Regions from separate parts of the Serratia sp. ID 25-353 genome, predicted to be linked through region 3. Evidence: predicted binding sites of a transcription regulator. Region 3 holds the regulator's gene; each other region holds the start of a gene.
The links. Region 3 encodes PurR, which represses purine synthesis genes. Its sites were predicted from a motif close to CANGCAAACGTTTGCNTG; they were not measured.
Positions count from the first base shown of each region.

Region 1: ACYF6X_RS11570 (amino acid aminotransferase) is a predicted target of PurR. The motif match lies at 3,474-3,491, and genes of this name have one in related genera.
Region 2: purL (phosphoribosylformylglycinamidine synthase) is a predicted target of PurR. The motif match lies at 3,162-3,179, and genes of this name have one in related genera.

Region 1 is NZ_CM139236.1:2,389,508-2,394,813, forward strand. It holds gene pncB (nicotinate phosphoribosyltransferase) at 1-269, shown strand, start outside; gene asnS (asparagine--tRNA ligase) at 483-1,883, shown strand; gene ompC (porin OmpC) at 2,185-3,312, shown strand; gene ACYF6X_RS11570 (amino acid aminotransferase) at 3,557-4,747, shown strand; gene ACYF6X_RS11575 (MBL fold metallo-hydrolase) at 4,843-5,306, opposite strand, start outside.
Region 2 is NZ_CM139236.1:354,509-359,814, reverse strand. It holds gene purL (phosphoribosylformylglycinamidine synthase) at 1-3,070, opposite strand, end outside; gene mltF (membrane-bound lytic murein transglycosylase MltF) at 3,345-4,805, shown strand; gene tadA (tRNA adenosine(34) deaminase TadA) at 4,806-5,306, opposite strand, start outside.
Region 3 is NZ_CM139236.1:1,957,455-1,962,760, forward strand. It holds gene ACYF6X_RS09315 (Grx4 family monothiol glutaredoxin) at 1-50, opposite strand, end outside; gene ACYF6X_RS09320 (C40 family peptidase) at 467-1,285, shown strand; gene sodB (superoxide dismutase [Fe]) at 1,485-2,063, shown strand; gene cydH (cytochrome bd-I oxidase subunit CydH) at 2,125-2,214, opposite strand; gene purR (HTH-type transcriptional repressor PurR) at 2,539-3,564, shown strand; gene punR (DNA-binding transcriptional activator PunR) at 3,561-4,505, opposite strand; gene punC (purine nucleoside transporter PunC) at 4,629-5,306, shown strand, end outside.

The DNA of each region.
Region 1 (5,306 bases), 430 kb from region 3:
TCTCGGACAACCTGGATCTGGAAAAAGCGCTGGCGCTCTATCGCCATTTCTACCAGCGCATCAATCTCGGCTTCGGCATCGGCACGCGCCTGACCTGCGATATTCCCGGCGTCAAACCGCTGAATATCGTGATCAAGCTGGTCGAGTGCAAAGGCAAGCCGGTGGCCAAGCTCTCCGACAGCCCCGGCAAAACCATTTGTCAGGATCAGGCGTTCGTCAGAGCCCTGCGCAAGGCCTTCGATCTGCCGCTGGTGAAGAAAGCCAGCTGAGCCTTCTATATATAGAGAGAAAGCCGGCCCGGTCCACGCGTCGGCTTTTTTGTTTTTATCCCGACCGCCCTCTTTTCAGCCAGCCACGATAAATGTTGCGCCAATCCGATGATTTCTGCTTGTGCTCTGCACCGCGGCAAGTAACATAGCCATTACCCCCATATTCTTGGGTTGTAAGCTATTTCTAAACCAAATTATTAAAGAGAGAAATCTATGAGCGTAGTGCCTGTAGTCGACGTACTGCAAGGTCGTGCTGCGGTTGACAGTGAAGTCACCGTACGCGGCTGGGTACGTACCCGGAGAGATTCAAAAGCTGGTATCTCCTTCCTGGCCGTCTATGACGGTTCCTGCTTTGATCCGTTACAGGCCGTCGTTAATAATTCTCTGCCGAATTATCAGGATGAAGTGCTGCACCTGACCACCGGCTGTTCGATTGAAGTTACCGGCAAGGTCGTCGCCTCACCGGGCGAAGGCCAGAGCTTCGAACTGCAGGCCACCGCGATCAAAGTGGTCGGCTGGGTCGACGATCCGGACACCTACCCGATGGCGGCCAAACGTCACAGCATCGAATACCTGCGCGAAGTGGCCCACCTGCGCCCGCGCACCAACCTGATCGGCGCCGTGGCGCGCGTGCGCCATACCCTGGCGCAGGCGATCCACCGCTTCTTCCATGAAAATGGCTATTTCTGGGTCTCTACCCCGCTGATCACCGCCTCCGACACTGAAGGCGCCGGCGAGATGTTCCGCGTGTCCACGCTGGATCTGGAAAACCTGCCGCGCACCGACAAGGGCGCCGTCGATTTCAGCCAGGACTTCTTCGGTAAGGAAGCCTTCCTCACCGTATCCGGCCAGCTGAACGGCGAAACCTACGCCTGTGCGCTGTCCAAGGTATACACCTTCGGCCCAACCTTCCGCGCTGAAAACTCCAACACCAGCCGCCATTTGGCGGAATTCTGGATGATCGAGCCGGAAGTGGCCTTCGCGACGCTGGACGATGTCGCCGGCCTGGCCGAAAGCATGCTGAAGTATGTGTTCCAGGCGGTGCTGGATGAACGAGCAGACGATCTGAAATTCTTCGCCGAGCGCGTGGATAAAGACGCAATCTCTCGTCTGGAGCGCTTCGTCTCTTCCGATTTCGCTCAGGTGGACTACACCGACGCCATTGAGATCCTGCTGGCCTCGGGCCAAACCTTCGAAAACCCGGTTTCCTGGGGCATCGATCTCTCTTCCGAACATGAGCGTTATCTGGCGGAGAAACACTTCCAGGCACCGGTGGTGGTGAAAAACTACCCGAAAGACATCAAAGCATTCTATATGCGTATGAACGAAGACGGCAAAACCGTTGCAGCCATGGACGTACTGGCGCCGGGCATCGGTGAAATCATCGGGGGTTCTCAGCGTGAAGAACGTCTCGACGTGCTCGATCAACGTCTGGAAGAGATGGGTCTGAATAAAGAAGACTACTGGTGGTATCGCGATCTGCGCCGTTACGGTACCGTGCCGCATTCCGGTTTCGGCCTGGGCTTTGAACGTTTAATCGCCTATGTCACCGGCGTGCAAAACGTGCGCGATGTAATCCCGTTCCCACGCACACCACGTAACGCAAGCTTCTAATTCATACGATCAAACGTTTTTTAAACGATTTCGTTACAAAACAAAGGCCAGCCTCGCTGGCCTTTCGCATTTTTTAATATTGACGCACGTCACAAAGTTCCCGAAAAATTACATTTGGTTACACATACTTTCCTTTTGCAACCTGATTGGGACATTGGTATCATTTTCGTCCTAGATTAACCCGCCTGTGAATGGAACACTGCGTTCAGACACAGGACGACACCAATCTATCAACAATAGTTCCCAAAGAATTATTGGCGGCAGTGGCAAAGGTGTCCGAATAACACCAATGAGGGTAATAATGATGAAGCGCAACATTCTTGCAGTGGTTATCCCGGCTCTGTTGGCTGCTGGTGCAGCAAACGCAGCTGAAATCTACAACAAAGACGGCAACAAGCTGGATCTGTACGGCAAAGTTGACGGTCTGCACTACTTCTCCGACGACAAAGGTAACGACGGCGATCAGACCTATGTTCGTTTCGGCTTCAAAGGTGAAACTCAGATTACTGACCAACTGACCGGTTACGGCCAGTGGGAATACAACGTCCAGGCTAACCACTCCGAGTCTCAGGGCACCGAAGGCACCAAAACCCGTCTGGGCTTCGCTGGTCTGAAATTCGCTGACTACGGCTCCTTCGACTACGGCCGTAACTACGGCGTACTGTACGACGTAGAAGGCTGGACCGATATGCTGCCAGAGTTCGGTGGCGATACTTACACCTACTCCGACAACTTCATGACCGGCCGTACCAACGGCGTTGCGACCTATCGTAACAACAACTTCTTCGGTCTGGTTGACGGTCTGAACTTCGCTCTGCAATACCAGGGCAAAAACCAGAACGACGGTCGTAACGTTAAGAAACAAAACGGCGACGGCTGGGGTATCTCCTCTACTTATGACATCGGCGAAGGCGTAAGCTTCGGCGCTGCATACGCTTCTTCCAACCGTACCGACGACCAGAAACTGCGTTCCAACGAGCGTGGCGACAAGGCTGACGCATGGACCGTGGGCGCGAAATACGACGCCAACAACGTTTACCTGGCGGCGATGTACGCAGAAACCCGTAACATGACTCCGTTCGGCGGCGGTAACTTCGGTGCAGGCTGTGCAGCTACCGATGACAAGTGCGGTGGCTTCGCGAGCAAAACTCAGAACTTCGAAGTGACTGCTCAGTACCAGTTCGACTTCGGTCTGCGTCCAGAAGTGTCTTACCTGCAGTCTAAAGGTAAAAACCTGAACGTCCCAGGCGTAAGTTCTGACCAGGATCTGGTTAAATATGTTTCTGTTGGTACCACTTACTACTTCAACAAAAACATGTCCACCTACGTTGATTACAAAATCAACCTGCTGGATGACAACGAGTTCACCAAAGCAACCGGCACCGCTACCGACGATATCGTCGCTGTTGGTCTGGTGTACCAGTTCTAAGTTGTCTCGCTTAACGGCGGTTTACCGTCGGCTAAGTTAAAAAACAGGGCTTCGGCCCTGTTTTTGTTTGTGTCAGCCGGTAACTTTTTATCCTGCCGATTTCTCCTTCCCCATCATTTTTTCTGCCTAATACTCCCCCTTCACAAGATCGCGGTGTTTTTGTCGCAAACGGTTGGCAAAGCCGATAACTGGCGTTACCCTGATGCTTCTGTCTGCTTAACTCCGAGATTTGGAAGCACCTGACATGTTTGAAAAAATCACCGCCGCACCCGCCGACCCGATCCTGGGCCTGACCGACATTTTCCGCGCAGACGCCCGCCCGAATAAAATCAATTTAGGGATTGGCGTTTATAAAGACGAAACCGGTAAAACCCCGGTGCTGACCAGCGTAAAAAAAGCTGAGCAGTATCTGCTGGAAAATGAGACCACCAAAAACTATCTCGGTATTGAAGGCATCCCGGCGTTCGCCAGTTGCACGCAAGCGCTGCTGTTCGGTAAAGAGAGCCCGATCGTCGCCGATCGTCGCGCGCGCACCGCACAGACGCCAGGCGGCACCGGCGGCCTGCGCGTGGCGGCAGACTTCATCGCTAACCAGACCAGCGCCAAACGCATCTGGATCAGCAACCCAAGTTGGCCGAACCACAAGAACGTCTTTAGCGCCGTGGGCCTGGAAGTGCTGGAATACGCCTACTACGACGCCACCAACCACGCGTTGGATTTCGACGGCCTGCTGAACAGCCTGAAACTGGCCCAGGCCGGTGATGTCGTACTGTTCCACGGCTGCTGCCATAACCCGACCGGTATCGATCCAACGGCGGAGCAGTGGGCACAACTGGCTGAGCTTTCCGTGGCCAATGGCTGGCTGCCGCTGTTCGACTTCGCCTACCAGGGCTTCGCCAACGGTCTGGAAGAGGATGCGCAGGGCCTGCGTATTTTCGCCGCCAAACATCAAGAGCTGATCGTCGCCAGCTCCTACTCGAAAAACTTCGGTCTGTACAATGAGCGCGTCGGCGCTTGCACCATTGTGGCTGCCGATGCCGAAACCGCCGATCGCGCCTTCAGCCAGGTGAAAGCGGCGATTCGCGCCAACTACTCCAACCCGCCGTCGCACGGCGCGGCCGTGGTCGCCACCATTCTGGGCAACGACGCTCTGCGCGCAATGTGGGAACAGGAGCTGACCGACATGCGCCAGCGTATTCACCGCATGCGTCAGCTGTTCGTGAACACCCTGCAGGAGAAAGGCGCGCAACAGGACTTCAGCTTCATTATCCAGCAGAACGGCATGTTCTCGTTCAGCGGCCTGACCAAAGAACAGGTGCTGCGTCTGCGCGAAGAGTTCGGCGTATACGCCGTGAACTCGGGCCGGGTGAACGTGGCCGGCATGACGCCGGACAACATGGCACCGCTATGTGAAGCCATCGTCGCCGTGCTCTAAAAGCATCGACGCAGGCCATAAATCATAAAAAAAGGGCGCTCTATGCGCCCTTGATTATTTCTGCCGGGAAATAATCGCTACCACACCGCCGGCTCTTAGCGCAGGAACGGGTTGGTCTGGCGCTCGTGGCCAAAGGTCGACATCGGGCCGTGGCCAGGAATAAAGCGCATATCGTCGCCCAACGGCAGCAGCTTGGTGCGAATAGAGGTAATCAGCGCCTGATGGTCACCGCGCGGGAAGTCGCTGCGCCCCACGCCACCGTTAAACAGCACGTCGCCCACCAGCGCCAAACGCGCTTGCTCATTGATAAAGACGATGTGGCCCGGCGTATGCCCGGGGCAATGCAGCACCTTGAGCGTCATTTCGCCCACCTGCATCTCATCGCCTTCCGACAGCCAGCGAGTCGGCGTCAGCGGCGCGCACTCTTCCAGCCCGAACATCCGGCTCTGCGCCGGCAAACCATCCAGCCAAAACGCGTCTTCTTTATCCGGGCCGTAGATTGGCACCTGATAATGGTCCGCCAGCTCCGCCGCCGCACCGACGTGATCCAAATGGCCGT
Region 2 (5,306 bases), 1.6 Mb from region 3:
TCAACTTCACGTTCAGGCCGGGATCTTGTTCATCCTGCTTGGCCTGATGTTCCTGATCGGCGCACGCCGGGTTGTCGCGCAGGCGCTGCATCTGCCAGGTGGTTTCCGCCCACCAGGTGCGCAGCGTATTGCGGCTTTCGCTGTACAGCGCCTTGCCGTGTTGGGTGATGACGAAACGATCGCCGGCCTGCACGCTGCCGATGTGATGCACGTTGTCGGTCAGTCCGTGCTGAGCGAAAGCCTGCTTCACGTCGTCAAGACGTTCGGCGCTCACCTGGATCACCGCGCCCAACTCTTCGTTGAACAGCACCGCCAGCGCGTCGTCGCCGAGGCCGTCGAGATTGACGTCCACACCGCAGTGACCAGCGAAGGCCATCTCCGCCAGCGTCACCAGCAGGCCGCCGTCGGCGCGGTCGTGGTAAGCCAACAGCGCTTGATCAGCCACCAGCTGCTGCATGGCGTTGAAGAAGCCCGCCAGCTGCGCAACGTTGCGCACGTCGGCCGGTTTGTCGCCCAGCTGGCGGTAAACCTGCGCCAGCGCGGTGGCACCCAGCGCGTTATGGCCATTGCCCAGGTCGATCAACAGCAGCGCGCTGTCGCCCTTATCGGTGCGCAGCTGCGGCGTCACGGTGTGGCGCACGTCCTCCACGCGGGCGAAGGCGGTGATGACCAGCGACAGCGGCGAGGTCATTTCGCGCTGTTCGTTGCCTTCCTGCCAGCGGGTTTTCATCGACATGGAGTCTTTGCCCACCGGGATGGTGATGCCCAGCGCCGGGCACAGCTCTTCGCCCACCGCTTTCACCGCTTCGTACAGGCCGGCGTCTTCGCCCGGGTGGCCGGCGGCGGCCATCCAGTTGGCGGACAGCTTCACGCGCTTCAGGCTGCCTATCTCGGTGGCGGCCAGGTTGGTCAGCGCTTCCCCGACCGCCAGGCGACCGGAAGCGGCGAAGTCCAGCAGCGCCACCGGCGCACGTTCGCCGAGCGACATCGCTTCGCCGTAGTAGCTGTCCAGGCTGGCGGTGGTGACCGCGCAGTCGGCAACCGGGATCTGCCACGGGCCGACCATTTGGTCACGCGCCACCATGCCGGTAACGGTGCGATCGCCGATGGTGATCAGGAAGGTTTTCTCCGCAACGGCCGGCAGGTGCAGCACGCGTTTCACCGCATCGGCCAGCGTGATGTTCTCGCGCTGCACCGCCTGGCCACTCGCCTGCAGACGGGTAACGTCGCGGGTCATCTTCGGCGTTTTGCCGAGCAGCACGTCCAGCGGCATGTCGATCGGCTGGTTGTCGAAGTGGCGGTCGTTCAGCGTCAGGTGCTGTTCTTCGGTCGCTTCGCCGATCACCGCGTAAGGCGCGCGCTCGCGGCGGCAGATCTCGTCGAACTGCGCCATCTGCGCCGGGGCGATCGCCATCACGTAACGTTCCTGCGATTCGTTGCACCACACTTCCAGCGGGCTCATGCCCGGCTCGTCGTTGAGGATGTCGCGCAGTTCAAAGCGGCCGCCGCGGCCGCCGTCGCTCACCAGCTCCGGCATGGCGTTGGACAGCCCGCCGGCGCCGACGTCATGGATAAACAGGATCGGGTTCTGGTCACCCAACTGCCAGCAGCGGTCGATCACTTCCTGACAGCGGCGCTCCATTTCCGGGTTGTCGCGCTGCACCGAAGCGAAGTCCAGATCGGCATCGGACTGGCCTGACGCCATCGACGAGGCCGCGCCGCCGCCCAGGCCGATATTCATCGCCGGGCCGCCCAGTACCACCAGCTTGGCGCCGACGGTGATTTCCCCTTTCTGCACGTGATCGGCGCGGATGTTGCCGATGCCGCCCGCCAGCATGATCGGTTTGTGGTAGCCGCGCAGCTCGACGCCGTTGTGGCTGTTGACGCGCTCTTCATAGGTACGGAAGTAGCCCAGCAGCGCCGGACGACCGAATTCGTTGTTGAACGCCGCGCCGCCCAGCGGGCCTTCGGTCATGATATCCAGCGCGGTGACGATGCGTTCCGGCTTGCCGAAATCCTGCTCCCACGGCTGTTCAAAACCGGGAATACGCAGGTTGGACACCGAGAAGCCCACCAGGCCGGCTTTCGGCTTGGCGCCGCGGCCGGTAGCCCCCTCGTCGCGGATCTCGCCGCCGGAGCCGGTCGCGGCGCCCGGCCACGGCGAGATCGCCGTCGGGTGGTTGTGGGTTTCTACCTTCATCAGGATGTGCGCGTCTTCCTGATGGTAATCGTACTTGCCGTTTTCCGGCGCAGCGAAGAAGCGGCCGACCTGCGAGCCTTCCATCACCGCGGCGTTGTCTTTATACGCCGACAGCACATAGTCCGGCGTCTGCTCATAGGTGTTCTTGATCATTTTGAACAGCGATTTAGGCTGCTGTTCGCCGTCGATGATCCAATCGGCGTTGAAAATCTTGTGGCGGCAGTGCTCGGAGTTGGCCTGCGCGAACATATAAAGTTCGATATCCGTCGGGTTGCGCCCCAAATCAGTAAAGGCATTCAGCAGGTAGTCGATCTCGTCCTGCGCCAGCGCCAGGCCGAGCCGGACGTTAGCCTGCTCCAGCGCGGTGCGTCCTGCGCCCAACACATCGATCGACTGATACGGCGCCGGCTGATGGTGCGCGAACAGCTGTTCGGCCTGTTGCAGCTCGCTGAAGACGATTTCCATCATGCGATCGTGCAGCAGCGCGGCGAGCTGGCCCCACTGGGTTTCCGTCAGCTCGGGCGCCTTGACGTAGAACGCCAGGCCGCGTTCCAACCGCAGCACCTGTTGCAAACCGCAGTTGTGGGCGATGTCGGTGGCTTTGGAAGACCAGGGAGAAATGGTGCCCGGACGCGGCGTAACCAGCAGCAACCGGCCTTCGGGAGCGTGTTCGGCGAGAGAAGGACCGTACTTGAGCAGTCGTTGAAGTTTGGCGTGTTCTTCGGCACTGAGCGGTGCGCTAACATCGGCAAAGTGGACGTACTCGGCGTAGATATCACTGATGGGCAGGTGAGCGTCCTGGCAGCGGGACAGCAGTTTGGTAATGCGAAAAGCCGATAAAGCGGGCGAACCACGCAGAATTTCCATAATCAAAGTTCTCTCGTCTTCGAAGCGACGGATAAGACGCTTCATTGGGCGCAACAGGGGAAAACGCGCGTCATTATAGAGAATCCTCGCCGCCGACGAAACCGTTTGCGTAGGGATTATTGATAAAAGCGTGCCGCACCGTCGAATTGTCATAACGTGTCAATAAAGTTGCACACTGGCGTTTTGTTGCGCAAAATGCCCCCGCACTGGTGATTTAACCATGAGAAAATTCGCGGTTATCGTCGCCGGCGTACCTGTGCCACCACTGGATAACTATTTGAAACGTCTTAAAATAAACTACATCCTCATCGGCGTTGTCACCCTGCTTCTGGCTCTCGCCCTGTGGCCCAATATCACCTGGCGCAGCGGCCAGGGCGGGCAACTCCAGGAGATCATTTCCCGCGGCGAGTTGCGTATCAGCACGCTGAACTCCCCGCTGACCTATTTCAACACCAAGCAAGGGCCGGGTGGGCTCGACTACGAACTGGCCAAGCGCTTCGCCAACTACCTCGGGGTGAAGCTGGTGGTGATCCCCCATCAGAACATCAATGACCTGTTCGACGATCTGGACGACGACGACGCCGATCTGCTGGCGGCGGGCCTTATCTACAACCAGGAGCGCCTCAGCCGCGCGCGCACCGGCCCCGCCTACTACTCCGTTTCCCAACAGCTGGTGTACCGGCTGGGCACCCCGCGGCCAAAAGGCTTCGCCGACATTAAAGGCAAGCTGGCGGTCGCCTCCGGTTCCGCGCACGTCAGCACGCTAAAGCAGCTCAAACAGGATAAATACCCGGATCTCGCCTGGGAGTCCTCCAGCGATCTCACCTCCAAAGAGCTGCTGGAGCGGGTGGCCGACGGCAAGCTGGACTACACCCTCGGCGATTCGGTCACCATCGCGCTGCTGCAGCGCATCCATCCGCAGCTGGCGGTGGCGTTCGACGTCACCGACGAAGAACCGGTCACCTGGTATCTGAAACGCGACGGCGACGACAGCCTGTACGCGGCGATGCTGGACTTCTACAGCCAGATGGTGGACGACGGCACCCTGGCGCGGCTCGAAGAAAAATACCTAGGCCACGTCGGCAGCTTTGACTATGTGGACACCAAAACCTTCCTGTCGGCCATCGACTCGGTGCTGCCCAACTTCCGCCCACTGTTCGAGAAGCACGCCAACGAGATCGACTGGAAGCTGCTGGCGGCCATCGCCTATCAGGAATCGCACTGGAATCCGCAGGCCACCTCACCCACCGGCGTGCGCGGCCTGATGATGCTGACCCGCGCCACCGCCGACGGTCTGGGGGTCAACGACCGCCTCGATCCGGAAGAGAGCATTCAGGGCGGCGCGCTCTACCTGCAGCGGCTAATGGCCAAGGTGCCGGACAGCGTGCCGGAAGACGAGCGCATCTGGTTCTCGCTGGCGGCCTACAACATGGGCTGGGGCCACATGCTGGACGCGCGCAAGCTGACCAAAACGCAAAAAGGCAATCCGGACAGCTGGGTCGACGTCAAGCAGCGCCTGCCGATGCTCAGCCAGAAGCGCTACTACCCGCAGCTGACCTACGGCTATGCGCGCGGGCGTGAAGCCTACAACTATGTAGAAAACATCCGCCGCTACCAGGTCAGCCTGGTGGGCTATCTGCAGGAAAAAGAGAGAAAGGCGGCGCAAGCGGCCGCCGAGCAGGAGGCGTTGGGGAAAGGCTATCCGACGGTGATGCCGGAACTGGCGCTCAACCACTGATTATTCCGGCTTATCCACCGCCCGCTGCGCCAGCCTGAGCGCTTTTTTCTGTTCGCGGCGCAGGCGGAAGAAATTGCTCAAGGTGGCGGCGCATTCGTCTGCCAACACACCGGAGACGATCTCCACCTGATGGTTCATGCCCGGATGGCGCAAAATATCCACCAGCGAACCGGCCGCGCCGGTTTTCTCGTCGGCGGCGCCATACACCAACCGGCGGATACGGCTGTGCACCATCGCACCGGCGCACATCACGCAGGGCTCCAGCGTGACGTACAGCGTGGCGTTCAGCAGGCGGTAGTTTTGCAGCACCGCGCCGCCCTGGCGCAGCGCCATGATCTCGGCGTGTGCGGTAGGATCGTGTCGGCCGATCGGGCGGTTCCAGCCCTCGCCGATGACCTGATTGTCCAGCACCAGCAGCGCACCCACCGGCACCTCGCCCTCTTCCTGCGCGCGCAGGGCCAGCTGCAATGCCTGACGCATCCAGTACTCATCGTTATATTC
Region 3 (5,306 bases):
ATCGGGTTTTCAGCGATCTGGTGCTGAATTTTTTCAAGTGTCGTCGTCATTTATTGCTTCCTCAAGCCACATTTCATGGCTACAACATGCATCACGCGGGCTATTGTAGCGGCTGGAACAGTCGCAAGAAAACGCCATCTTTTGCAAGGATATTCGCCCGCTACCGATCGCGTTTCACCGGCCACGTCATTCCGGTCAAAACATACGTTGAGAATAACATTTTTAATCCGACCATTTCACTAATATATTGCTTGGCGATGACGACGGGGATTAATTATATCCACAGCCACCCAGCGGTGCTTTTTTATACACCAACGGACTGATTTTGAACCAAAAAAAATGTCATTAACGTTTTCTCACAATATGGATTATTATTTATGAGTTCTTCGCTGTTTTATATGGCGAAATTCGGGAATACTGTAACTCTTTCGATATCCGCTTCGGGGCCAAGGTTGGTGACGTCGACATGCGTTTAATTCTTACGCTCTTTGCGCTGCTGTTTACGCAGCTCTTCTTCAATTTGGCGCACGCTGCGCCACAGGCGCGTGTTGCCGCCGAGCAGCGTAAAAGCCATGCTAATGAAGCGCGGCCCGATGACCGCAGAAAAAAGAAAGCGGACAAAGCCGCTAAAAAAGCCAAAGTGACGGCCCCTGCGAAAAAAACCAAGACCGCCAAGGCGAAAAGCGAGAAAAGCGCGAAAAAGATCGTCAGCGCCAAACCCAAGGCCAAAGCACAGAAAACCGCCAAGATTAAAGTCACCCCGCCGAAAAAGGGCTATAAAAAAGGCTATGGTCGCCATCGCGAAGCCGGTATGGCCACCGCCAAACTGGCGCGTGATGAAAAGCCGTTAAAACTCAGCCCGGCGCACAAAAAACGCTACCAGCATGCCAAGCAGACCGCGATGGCCAAGCTGATGGATCAGATGGGCAAGCCTTATCGCTGGGGCGGCAGTTCGCCGCGCACCGGTTTCGACTGCAGCGGCCTTATCTATTACGCCTATAAAGACGTGGTGAAAATCAAAATGCCGCGCACCGCCAACGAAATGTATCACCTGCGCGACGCGGCGCCGATCAAGAAAAGCGAACTGGAAAGCGGCGATCTGGTGTTCTTCCGCATCAACAACCGCGGCGTGGCGGACCATGTTGGCGTCTACCTGGGCAACGGCAAATTCATCCAGTCGCCGCGCACCGGCGAAGAGATCCGCATCAGCCAGCTCGACAATGACTATTGGCAGAACCACTACATCGGCGCACGCCGCGTAGTGACGCCGAAAACCATTCGTTAATGCCCTGCTCTGCGCGGTTGCGGCCTGGGTCGCAACCGCCTGTTCAAGCTCTCGCCCATCGCACCACCCCACGCGCATTTCTCGCTTTTCTTCCTGTTTTTTATGATGAAAATTGTTAAGATTGAAAGACCACAATAAAAAACGGCCCATATGACTCTCGCCCCGGCGGGAAGCGAATGGCGCTGTAAAGGAGGAAGCAATGTCGTTTGAATTACCTGCATTACCGTATGAGAAAAACGCGCTCGAGCCGCACATCTCCGCCGAGACCCTGGAATACCACTACGGCAAACACCACAACACCTACGTGGTTAACCTGAACAACCTGGTGAAAGGCAGCGAATTCGAGGGCAAATCGCTCGAAGAGATCATCAAGACCTCTGACGGCGGCGTCTTCAACAACGCCGCGCAGGTGTGGAACCACACCTTCTACTGGCACTGCCTGTCGCCACAGGGCGGCGGTGAACCGCAGGGCGAACTGGCGGCGGCGATCGTCAAATCCTTCGGCTCCTTCGCTGCGTTCAAAGAGCAGTTCACCGATGCCGCAGTGAAAAACTTCGGCGCCGGCTGGACCTGGCTGGTGAAAAAACCGGACGGCGCGCTGGCGATCGTCAACACCTCCAACGCGGCCACCCCGCTGACCGGTGAAGACAAACCGCTGCTGACCGTTGACGTGTGGGAACACGCGTATTACATCGATTACCGCAATGCGCGTCCAAAATACCTGGAAAACTTCTGGGCGTTGGTCAACTGGACCTTCGCCGCGGAAAACCTGGCGTAAGCGCAGGTTCTGAGGTGATGAGGCGCAGCCAGGCTGCGCCTTTTTTATAACCGGGGGTAAATCAGTTCAACGCGGCAACGAAGCTGAAAGCGATAATGACCGCCAACGCGCAGACGGTGGTAAACAGCGACATCTTCAATTCGGTATCCATGACAACTCCTTTAAAATGGGCTTTCCTAAGGATAAAAGGCGCACAATTAGTACGTCAAATCATTTTCCCACAGTTCGCCGATAAAATCTTGTTATCATTTCCCGGTTTATAATCTCGATTACCTCTTCCACTTTTGTTCAATATGCGACAAAATTCGCAGTTCACAACTGCGTACCGGCATCCATGCCCCTCCTGACTAAGCGCTGAAGACTTCAACACACTAAAAACTCAGTTTTCGCTTCTCTGGAGAAGGATCTACGTAGGCAAACGATTAACATCACACTTACATGCTGTAAACATGTGAGTTCAGGAGTCATTCCTTACATGGCAACGATTAAAGATGTGGCCAAACGCGCGGGCGTTTCCACCACCACCGTTTCGCACGTCATCAATAAGACTCGTTTCGTCGCCGAAGAGACCAAAGCGGCCGTGTGGGCCGCCATCAAAGAGCTGCACTACTCGCCGAGCGCCGTGGCGCGCAGCCTGAAAGTCAATCACACCAAGTCGATCGGCCTGCTGGCCACCTCGAGCGAAGCGCCCTACTTTGCCGAAGTGATCGAGGCGGTGGAAAACAGCTGCTACAGCAAGGGCTACACCCTGATCCTGTGCAACTCGCACAACAATCTGGACAAGCAGCGCGCCTACCTGGCGATGCTGGCGCAAAAGCGCGTCGACGGCCTGCTGGTCATGTGCTCCGAGTACCCCGATCAGCTGCTGGGCATGCTGGAAGACTACCGTAATATCCCGATGGTGGTGATGGACTGGGGCGCCGCGCGCGGCGACTTCACCGATACCATCATCGATAACGCGTTCGAAGGCGGCTATCTGGCCGGCCGTTATCTGATCGAGCGCGGCCACCGCGATATCGGCGCCATTCCGGGCCAGCTGTCGCGCAACACCGGCGGCGGCCGTCATCAGGGCTTTATGAAGGCGCTGCAGGAAGCGCATATCGACATTCGCGAAGAGTGGATCGTCCAGGGTGACTTCGAGCCGGAGTCCGGCTACAAGGCGATGCACCAAATCCTGTCGCAAAAACAGCGGCCGACCGCGGTATTCTGCGGCGGCGACATCATGGCGATGGGCGCCATCTGCGCGGCCGACGAGCTGGGGCTGCGGGTGCCACAGGATATTTCCGTGATCGGCTATGACAACGTGCGCAACGCCCGCTACTTCACCCCGGCGCTGACCACCATTCACCAGCCTAAAGAACGCCTGGGCGAAATGGCCTTCACCATGCTGCTGGATCGCATTATCAGCAAGCGCGAAGAGTCGCAGGTGATCGAAGTGCATCCGAAGCTGATCGAACGCCGCTCGGTCGCCGACGGCCCGTTCATCGACTACCGCCGCTAATCCCTCGCGCCGGAAGCCTGCGCGGCTTCCGGTTCCACCTCGCTCAGCCATTCCTGATTCAGCGTTTCCCCATCGCCAAGATACGCCAGCAGCCAGCTCATCGCCGGTGACGGTTTATCCTGCTGCCAGGTCAGGCAGCAAGGGCTGGCGGGAAACGGCTGCTGCAACTGCAACGCCGTCAGCTCACCGCGCTGCACCCGCGGCAGCGCCCGATGTGCCGGCATCATGCCGACGCACAGCCCGGCGCACAAACAGTCGAGCGCCGAAGTCCAGTCCGGCACCACCAGCCGTCGCTGGTTATCCAGCGTCCAGGTGACGCGCTTGGGCAGATTGCGCGAGGTGTCCTCCAGGCAAAGCGAAGGGTATGGCCGCAGCTGATCGTCATTCAGCGGCCCCGTCAACTGCGCCAGCGGATGTTGCGGGCTGGCCACGCACAGCCAGTTCATATAACCCATGTCGCGAAAGGCGAAGCCGCCGCCGACCGGCACCGCACGGGTGGCGCCGATCGCCATGTCCGCTCTGCCGTCCACCAAGGCATCCCACACGCCGTTGAACACCTCGGGTTGCAGCATCAATTCGACGTCGGGGAAATGACGGTAGAAATCCAGCACCAGTTGGCGGCTGCGCTGCGGTTTGACGATGATGTCGACCGCGATATTCAGCTGGCCGCGCCACCCGTTAGCCACCTGCTGACAGTGGCGGCGAGTGTCGAGCATTTTTTTGATAACAACTCGCGCATCCTTGATAAACAACGCGCCGGCCGGCGTCAACTCCACGTCGCGGTGACGCCGCTCAAACAGCGGCACCGCCAGCCATTGCTCCAGCTGCCGTACGGTATAGCTCACCGCCGACGGCACCCGGTGCAGCTCCTGCGCCGCCGCGCTGAAACTGCCGGTACGCGCCACTGCGTCGACCACTTCAAGAGAATATTCAGACCACATCGCTTTGCCTTCAATTTTTTTAACAGCACTTTGCAAATATTACCGTTTCACAAGCAGAGATCCAGCCGGATACACTGGCCGGCGCTAAAAACCTGCGACACTAAAATATTAACGAGAAATACCATGCGAAATTCCTTTGGCTTTATGTTCTACCTCGCCGGCCTGAGCATGCTGGGTTATCTGGCGACCGATATGTACCTCCCCGCCTTCGGCGCCATGCGGGAGGAACTGCAAATTTCCGCCGGCGCGGTGAGCGCCAGCCTGAGCATCTTCCTGGCCGGCTTCGCCTTCGCGCAGCTGCTGTGGGGGCCGCTCTCCGACCGCCTGGGCCGCAAACCGGTATTATTGATCGGCCTGACGCTGTTCGCCCTCGGCTGCCTGGGCATGCTGTGGGTAGAGAACGCCGTGCAGCTCTGGATCCTGCGCTTTATTCAGGCCGTCGGCGTCTGTTCCGCCGCCGCCATCTGGCAAGCGCTGGTGGTCGACCGCTATCGCGAAGGCCAGGCCAACCGCGTATTCGCCACCATCATGCCGCTGGTCGCGCTGTCGCCGGCGCTGGCGCCGCTGCTGGGCGCCTGGCTGTTGAACCACGCCAGCTGGCGCGCGATCTTCGCCGTGCTGCTGGCCATCACCGTACTGCTGCTGCTACCGACGCTGATGCTCAAAGAGCGCGCCAAAACGCAGCCCACCGCCGAGGCGCCAAAAAACGGCGTCAGCTTCTGGCGACTGTTGAAATCCCCGGTGTTCAGCGGCAACGTCGCCATGTATGCCGCCTGCTCGGCAGGCTTCTTCGCCTGGCTG